One region of the Mesorhizobium sp. M1163 genome, then DNA from elsewhere that is predicted to be linked to it. Evidence: predicted binding sites of a transcription regulator. Region 1 holds the regulator's gene; each other region holds the start of a gene.
What was found. The regulator PhoB, encoded in region 1, activates phosphate uptake and scavenging genes when phosphate is short. The targets are predictions, from matches to a motif close to TGTCATNNANCTGTCAT.
Positions count from the first base shown of each region.

Region 2: a site for PhoB is predicted at 1,344-1,360, ahead of ppk2 (polyphosphate kinase 2). Genes of this name have one in related genera too.
Region 3: a site for PhoB is predicted at 1,036-1,052, ahead of olsB (l-ornithine N(alpha)-acyltransferase). Genes of this name have one in related genera too.
Region 4: a site for PhoB is predicted at 1,140-1,156, ahead of NKH43_RS14640 (PhoX family protein). Genes of this name have one in related genera too.

Region 1 is NZ_JAMYMF010000026.1:55,778-57,979, reverse strand. It holds gene pstB (phosphate ABC transporter ATP-binding protein PstB) at 1-172, shown strand, start outside; gene phoU (phosphate signaling complex protein PhoU) at 205-912, shown strand; gene phoB (phosphate regulon transcriptional regulator PhoB) at 929-1,618, shown strand; gene NKH43_RS23265 (ROK family protein) at 1,628-2,202, opposite strand, start outside.
Region 2 is NZ_JAMYMF010000005.1:102,109-104,310, forward strand. It holds gene NKH43_RS07065 (dihydrofolate reductase family protein) at 1-265, shown strand, start outside; gene ppk2 (polyphosphate kinase 2) at 317-1,237, opposite strand; gene NKH43_RS07075 (aldo/keto reductase) at 1,518-2,202, shown strand, end outside.
Region 3 is NZ_JAMYMF010000004.1:24,042-26,243, reverse strand. It holds gene NKH43_RS05195 (hybrid sensor histidine kinase/response regulator) at 1-966, shown strand, start outside; gene olsB (l-ornithine N(alpha)-acyltransferase) at 1,116-1,991, shown strand; gene NKH43_RS05185 (trimeric intracellular cation channel family protein) at 2,001-2,202, opposite strand, start outside.
Region 4 is NZ_JAMYMF010000013.1:75,101-77,302, reverse strand. It holds gene NKH43_RS14650 (phosphatase PAP2 family protein) at 1-667, opposite strand, end outside; gene NKH43_RS14645 (hypothetical protein) at 682-1,020, opposite strand; gene NKH43_RS14640 (PhoX family protein) at 1,224-2,202, shown strand, end outside.

The DNA.
Region 1 (2,202 bases):
CGATTACACGATCGTCATCGTCACCCACAACATGCAGCAGGCGGCGCGCGTGTCGCGCCAGACCGCCTTCATGTATCTGGGTGAACTGGTCGAGTTCGACCGGACCGAGAAGATCTTTACGTCGCCCCGCGAGAAGCGCACGCAGGATTACATCACCGGCCGCTTCGGCTGAGCCGTTCCGATCATGCATATAAGGACAGGACCATGGGCGAACACACAGTCGCTTCTTTCGACGAGGATCTCGAGCAGATCAGCAAGCTGATCCGCGACATGGCCGACCTCGCCGGTTCGATGGTCGGCGGGGCGACCAAGGCCCTGTTGAATTCTGACAACGTGCTGGCGCAACGCGTCGTTTCCGACGATGCCATCATGGATGCGCGTCAACGCGAACTGGACGACCGCGCCATCACCCTGATCGCCAAGCGCCAGCCGATGGCCCACGATCTGCGCCATGTCGTCGGGGCGATCCGCATGGCCGGCGATCTCGAACGCATCGGCGACCTTGCCAAGAATATCGCCAAGCGTGTGAGTGCGGTCGGCCTTAGCGTCACACCGCGCGACCTATCGCATTCCATCGATGCGATGGCGCAGCTGGTGCTCATCCAGGTGCAGGGCGTCATCGAGGAGTATGCTGCAGGCGATGCGGCCGCGTTGGCCAAGCTACGCGCCGCCGACGAGCGCATCGACGTCAAATATACGTCGGTGTTCCGCGAACTGTTGACCTACATGATGGAAGACCCGCGCAACATCACCGCTTGCACGCATCTGCTGTTCTGCGCCAAGAATCTGGAGCGGATCGGCGACCATGTCACCAACATCGCCGAAAATGCGTATTATGTGCTGACCGGCGAGCAATTGCCGGTCAATCGTCCGAAGCAAGACGAAACGACAATGTCCGCACCGGCGACATGATGGGGGTGCCCAGCCGATGATCGCACCACGCATAATGGTGGTGGAGGACGAGGAGCCGTTGGGTGTGCTGCTCCGCTACAATCTCGAATCCGAAGGCTACCAGGTCGAGGTGGTGACACGCGGCGACGAAGCCGAGATCCGTTTGCAGGAGAATGTGCCCGATCTTCTGGTGCTCGACTGGATGATACCAGCGGTTTCCGGCATCGAGCTCTGCCGCCGGTTGCGGGTGCGCCCCGAAACCGAACGGCTGCCGATCATCATGCTGACCGCGCGCGGCGAGGAGAGCGACCGGGTACGCGGTCTTTCGACCGGCGCCGACGACTATCTGGTCAAACCGTTTTCGACACCGGAATTCATGGCCAGGGTCAAGGCGCTGCTGCGCCGCGCCAAGCCGGAAGTGCTGTCCAGCGTGCTGAAGGTCGGCGACATCGTGCTCGATCGCGAATCGCACAGGGTGTATCGCAAGAAGACCGAGATCCGGCTCGGGCCGACCGAATTCCGGTTGCTCGAATTCATGATGCGGCATCCGGGCCGCGTCTTCTCGCGCAGCCAGTTACTCGATAATGTCTGGGGCGAGACGATCTATATCGACGAACGCACCGTCGACGTGCATGTCGGGCGGCTGCGCAAAGCCGTCAACAACGGCCGCATGCCTGATGTCATCCGCACCATCCGCGGTGCCGGCTACGCGATCAGGGAAGATTGACCCGCCCAGTCAGGCTACGTTCTTTCTGACGCCGGGCCTCATTTGCGCGCCCGGCGCGAAAATCTGCTGGTCGACGAAGCTTAACGCCCGCATTGCACAGCCTTCGCGGATCAGCGGCAATTCGTTCGGCTCGGTATCGAAGGAGATCGAGCCCGAATGCTGGCCGCCGGCGGTCTGGGCGATGGCCTTCCGCAAGGCCGGCTCGATCAGATCAAAGGCGGCGGCACTGGCGCCGACCATTGCGACCGGTGCCGGATCGATCAGCGCGAACAGCGAGCCGAGACCGAAACCCAGCGCTTCGCCGGCCTTGCGGTAGGCTTCGCGTTCCGGCCCGTCCTTCTCGCGCGCCCGAACCGCCAGCGCGCGCATGTCGGCGTCGCTGACGTCGGCGACCGGTTGGCTGTCTTCGCTCATCTGCGTGGCGTTGCGCCAGATGGCGTAATTGCCGGCATAGGCCTCGATGCAGCCGCGCCGCCCGCAACGGCAGAGCGCGCCGCCCGGACGATGGATCATGTGGCCAAACTCGCCGCCCGAGGAATGCGTGCCGGTGAACAGCTCGCCCTTCAACACCAGCCCCATGCCGA
Region 2 (2,202 bases), on a different contig from region 1:
CGTGACCGACGGCATCCACTCAGCGCTGGAGAAGGCGAAAGCAGCGGCTGACGGCAAGGATGTACGGCTGGGCGGTGGCGTTTCTACGATCCGGCAGTATCTCAAGGAAAAGCTCATCGACGAGATGCATCTGGCGATCTCACCTGTCCTGCTCGGCGCAGGCGAGAGCCTTTTTGCCGGCATCGACATGCCCAAGCTCGGCTACCGCTGCAGCGAGCAGGTCGCGACGCCGAAGGCCACGCATGTCATCATCGAGCGCGCCTAGCTTGTTGCAGGGCGCTGCCCACGGAGGCAGCGCCCCTCCTCGCTGCTTTAGTCAGTATTTCTCCGGCACGTACAGTTCGCGCGGCAGCACCTGGCGCTCGTATTCGGGATTGAAGACGCGCTCGGGCAGTGTGATCTCCTCGTGCGGCACCTCCTCATAGGGCATTTGCTTGAGGAGATGGTCGATGCAATTCAGCCGCGCCCGCTTCTTGTCGTTGCCCTCGACGATGAACCAGGGAGCTTCCGGGATGTTGGTGCGGGCGAAGGTTTCTTCCTTGGCCTTGGTGTACTGCTCCCAGCGCACGCGCGACTGGAGGTCCATCGGCGACAGTTTCCATTGCTTCATCGGGTCGTGGATGCGCATCAAAAAGCGCATCTGCTGCTCCTCATCGGTGATCGAAAACCAGTATTTGACAAGCGTAATGCCTGAGCGGACCAGCATGCGTTCGAAATCCGGCACGTCGCGGAAGAACTCCTCGACCTGATCCGGCTGGGCAAAGCCCATTACCCGCTCGACGCCGGAGCGGTTGTACCAGGAGCGGTCGAACAGCACGATCTCACCGCCGGCCGGCAAATGCGGAACGTAGCGCTGGAAATACCATTGCGACTTCTCGCGCTCGGTCGGTGCCGGAAGTGCTACGACGCGGCAGATGCGCGGATTAAGCCGCTGGGTGATGCGCTTGATGACGCCACCCTTGCCCGCCGAGTCGCGGCCTTCGAAGACCACGACGAGCTTTTTCTTGTGATAGGCGACCCAGGACTGCAGCTTGATCAATTCGGATTGCAGCGTGATCAGATCGCGAAAATATTGCAGGCGGTCGATCGATGGCGGATGCGCATTCTTATAGATCTTGGCGATCTCCATCGACAGCGCCGGCTCAGAGATTTCCAGCTCATAATCTTCGTCGAGCGTGTCGGCGAGTTCCGCTTCCAGCCAGTCCCTGGCCGGGGAATTCTGTTTTATCTCGGTCATTTGCGCTGCTCCGCTTACAGGCCGTGTCGGCCGCTGTCAGGCGCTCTGCCGCCCGGCCCGGCGGCCGGAAATCGAAGCGCTGAACCGATGTTAGTATAGGCCGGCAATGACGGTTTTATTGCAGCCGCTGTTGCGCTGGCTGCGCGCCCAATCCGTAAGATGTGATCGATGTTGCCCTGCAACACGGGCGACAAGCGGAACGAATTATCCTACAAATGCCCGGTTCATTCAGGGCTGTCGTTTGAAACGCCCTTTCCCGATAAAATCATGAGGATACGACATGGAATACCGCACTCTCGGCCGTTCCGGGCTGAAGGTTTCGACGCTGACCATGGGCACCATGACGTTCGGCGGCGGCGGCGCGTTTTCGGCGGTCGGCAAGACCGACCTCGACGAGGCGCGCCGGATGATCGACCTTTGCATCGATGCGGGCATCAACGTCATCGACACCGCCAACGTTTATTCGAACGGGGTGTCGGAGGAGATCATCGGCGAGGCGCTCTGCGGCAAGCGCAAGGGCGACGTGTTGATCGCCTCCAAGGCGCGCATGCGGATCGGCAAAGGCCCCAATGATGAAGGCCTGTCGCGCTATCATCTGATCCGCGAATGCGAGAGGAGCCTGAAGCGCCTCAGGACCGATGTCATCGACATCTATTTCCTGCATGAGTGGGATGGCCTGACACCGCTCGAGGAAACCATCGCCGCGCTCGACACGCTGGTCGCGCAGGGCAAGGTCCGCTATGTCGGCTGTTCCAATTATTCCGGCTGGCAGGTGATGAAGGGGCTCGGTATCAGTGACCGTCATCACCAGCCGCGCTTCGTCACCCAGCAGATCCACTACACGCTGGAAGCCCGCGAGGCCGAGTATGAATTGTTGCCGATCTCGGTCGACCAGGGGCTCGGCGTGCTGGTCTGGAGCCCGCTCGCCGGCGGATTGCTGTCCGGCAAATATCACCGTGACCAGC
Region 3 (2,202 bases), on a different contig from region 1:
GGTGCCGGCCTCGGTCTCGCGATTTCCAAGCGCCTGGTGACGGCGATGGGCGGCACTATCTCGGTGTCGAGCCGGCTTGGCCAGGGATCCGAATTCGTCTTCGAGATTCCCGCTATTTCCGCCGTCGAGGCGCTGCAGATCCGCCAGAACGCGCTGTTGGGCCGGCATGCGGTAATCGTGTCGAAGAACCTGGTCGAGGCCGAAGCCATCGCCCGCACCATTCGCGCCAATGGCGGAACGGTCGATCTGGCCGCCGCCGCCGCCCAGGCCGCCCCTTTCGCCGAGGGCTGCAACGTGCTTCTGGTCGATGCTGCCATGGAGCAAAGCGACGGCAGGCTGCTCAGGCGCCTGCGCCAGAGCGGATTTGTCGATTGCGAGGCGGTGACGCTGATCGCGCCGACCGACCGCGGCATGCTTGGCGAGTTCCGTGCCAACGGTTACGCCACCTTCCTGGCGAGGCCGGTGCGCGGCGAGACATTGCTGCGCGTGCTTTTGACCAGCCACGCACCGGTCATCGCCGAGCCGCAACCGCAAAAGCGCGGCGCGCAGGCTGGGCACGCCATTGGCGGCCGCCAGCAGGGCCTGTCGGTGCTGATCGCCGAGGACAACGACATCAACGCCATGCTGGCCCGCGCCACCCTCCTGAAGGCCGGGCATCGGGTGAAAGTGGTCGGCAACGGCAAGGCCGCGGTCGAGGCGGTCATCAGCACCGGCCATAAGCACCGCTACGACGTGGTGCTGATGGACCTGCATATGCCTGTCATGGACGGGCTGGACGCCATCGCCGCCATCCGCCGCCATGAGGAGGAGACCGCGGTTCCGCCGGTGCCGATCATGGTGCTGTCGGCCGACAGCCAGGAAAAGACCCGCCACGCCGTGCTCGCCCACGGTGCGAGCGGCTTCGTCACCAAGCCGCTCGACCCTGATGCCCTGGTTCATGCGGTTGAAGGGCAAGTGGCCGCTTGAGGCACAACATAGACGGTCGATAGATTACCCAGCCGACGAAGTATTGCCCGCAGAGCCGTATCACGGTACTGTCACAATCCTGTTGCACCTACACCGTATCCCCGTGCCAAGAGGGATGGCTCGAAGGAGAATCACTCGTGCATACAGTCATGCCGGAATGTGATGCTCGGCCGAACGCCAGCGGGCCTTTGCTCGTCGGCCGGAACGCCGATGCCGTCATAAAAGGCGCATCGCTCGGCCGCATCGGCAATCTCGAAGTGCGGCTCGCCCGCAACGAGGCCGAGATCGCCGCCGCGCAGGAAGTGCGCTACCGGGTGTTCTACGACGAGCTTGGTGCCAGGAAGGACCTGTTCCAGATGCAGGACCGCCGCGATGCCGACCGCTTCGATCCCCTCTGCGACCATCTGCTGGTCTTCGATACTTCGCTTTCCGGTCCCGAGCATCGCCGCATCGTCGGCACCTACCGCCTGCTGCGGCAGGAGATTGCCGCGGCGGCGGGCGGCTTCTATTCCGAAGGCGAATTCGAGTTGACCAAGCTGATCGCGCGACATCCTGGCCAGCGCTTCCTCGAGCTCGGCCGCTCCTGCGTTCTGCCGGAATACCGCTCCAAGCGCACCATCGAGGCGCTGTGGCAAGGCATCTGGGCCTATATCAATCATTACGGCATTGGCGTGATGACCGGCTGCGCGTCGTTCCACGGCACCGTGCCGGCGGCACATGCAGAGGCGCTGACCTATCTTGCCCACCACTGCCGGACGAATTCATCGTGGGACGTGCGTGCCGTCGCCGGGCGCTATTGTTCGATGGATCTGATGCCGATCGAAGCCGTTAACACCAAGGCGGCGATCGCCGCGATGCCGCCGCTGGTCAAGGGCTATCTGCGCGTCGGCGCGCGCATCGGCGACGGTTGCGTCATCGACCGTGAATTCTCGACGGTCGACGTGTTCGTGGTGATGCCGGTCAAGGAGATCGGTGCCCGCTACGTCAATTATTATGGCGGGGAAGCGCAGCGGTTTGCAGCCTGACACCTTAAATCAGGGAATATCTTCCGGACGCCGGCCAGGCTTGCTTTTGTAGGACGGAAAGGCCCAGCCGAATTTCAGCGCGCCGCCGCGTACGCAGAAAGCCGCCATGAAACCTGCCAGGCCCGACGCAAGCGGCGGCAGTCCGGCGAAATCGCCAAGTGTGTAGAGGCCGGCGCCGGCAAGCGCTGCGGTAACGTAGATTTCCGGTCTC
Region 4 (2,202 bases), on a different contig from region 1:
GGAACCGGGCCGCAAGCCAGCACAGCATCGCCCAGGCAAAGCCGGCGCACCAGCCGGCCAATACGTCGGAGGGCCAGTGGACGCCGAGATAGATGCGGCTGATGCCGACCACCACCGTCGTCAGCACCGCCAGACCGAGCACATAGATCTTCGTTGTCCGCCCGGGCAAAAACCGCGCCGCCATGCTGCCCAGCGTCAAATATGTCACCGCCGACAGCATGGCGTGGCCGCTCGGAAACGAAAGTGATGCCACGTCGGCGAGATGCGAGACCAGATCGGGGCGCGGCCGATCTATATCGAACTTGAGCACGCTTGACAGGACCTGGCCGCCCGCTACCGCGATGAACATGAGAAGCGCCGCGCCTGGCCTGCGGATGAGGAGCAGATAGACGATCATTGCTGCCGTGATCAGCACCAACACGCTGGCGCTGCCGAGGCTGGTGATGTCGCGCATCGCTCCTTCCAGCCACGCCGGTCCGATCGGATTGTCGGGTTGGCCGGCCTTGCGGAAGGCAAGCAGGATTTCGGTATCGAAGGCATGCGGCGTAGTGGCCCGCGCCATCTCCATTAGCTCCTCGAACCCCCACAGCCCGCCGGCAATGATCAGCCCGGCCAGCAGAACCGGGAACTCCAGCCAGTTGCGCAGTCTGCTTGCGGTCTTCTTCATCGGCCCGATCGCAGTTACAGCCTTTGCAGATAGGGTCCGAGCGTGATCAGCGCCACAGCTGCGATGGCAAGCACGATGCCGGTCGCCTGCAAGGCATTGACGCGCTCGCCGAAGAAGACCAGCGCCACCACATTCACCGACACCAGCTGGATCACCGCTGACAGGCTGAACGACACCGACATGCCGAATTCACGGATCAGCCTCAGCATGATCAGATTGCCGAGCGAATAGAGCGCCAACGTCAGCACGATCTTGCCAAAGCTCGGCGCCAGTCCCCATTGCTTCGCCGCCGTCGCCGCAAGCAGGAAGATCACTGTCGAAATGCAGAGCTGCCCAAGTCCCCAGAAACTCACTTTTTGCTCCTCCCGATGCGGTCCTTGCGCGCCTGCCGCAGCTCTTGTTTCCGAAGCGCCGGTCGCGGTCAAGCGGGGCTGATGTTGGGCACGAAATCGCAGATGGCAATTAGCCGGCATGTCATCAAACTGTGACCTGCCGGCGATACCGGATTGGCCAGGCAACACGCTCCAGCAATCCATCCAGCCAGAGGCAGGCCCCTATGACCGAACATCGCACCCCTGACGCCCATTTCCGCACCAGCCTGCTCGAGGAAAACGATGGGCCAGGAGCCAATCCCAGCGACAACCGCACCATGGGTGAGATCATCGCCGCGCGGTTCTCGCGCCGCGGCTTCCTCAAGGGCTCGCTTGCCGTCTCGGCCATAGCCGCTACCGTCAGCCCGCTGGCGCTGATCACCGCCGACAACGCCCGCGCCGCCGAAGGCTCCGCCTTCGCTTTCGACGAGCTCGAGGCCGGCATCGACGACAAGCATCACGTTGCACCCGGTTATGACGCCGACGTGCTGCTGCGCTGGGGCGATCCGCTGTTCGCCGATTCGCCGGAATTCGATCCGACAAAACAGTCGGCGGAAGCCCAGGCCAGACAATTCGGCTACAACAATGACTATGTCGGTTATATCCCGATCGACGGCTCGGCCGAGCACGGCCTGCTGGTGGTCAACCACGAATACACCAATCCGCACCTGATGTTTCCGGGCCTCGTCACCATCGTCGATGGCAAAGCCAAGCAGGCGCCTCTCAGCAAGGAACAAGTCGACGTCGAGATGGCCGCGCATGGCGGCACCATTGTCGAGATCCGCAAGGAAGCCGGCAAATGGCAGGTCGTTCGCGACGGCAAGCTCAACCGCCGCATCACCTCCAACACCGAGATCGCGCTGTCCGGCCCCGTCGCCGGCCACGACCGCGTCAAGACCAGCGCCGACCCGACCGGCACGAAAGTTGTCGGCACCGTCAACAATTGTGCCGGCGGCGTCACGCCGTGGGGCACCTATGTCATGGCCGAGGAGAACATCCACGGCTATTTCTCGGGCGAGCTGCCGCAAGGCCACAAGGAAGCGGCCAATTACAAGCGGCTCGGCATTCCCGAAGGTGCTTATGAATGGGCAGCGCATTACGACCGTTTCGACATCGGCAAAGAGCCGAACGAGCCGAACCGCTTTGGCTGGATCGTCGAGGTCG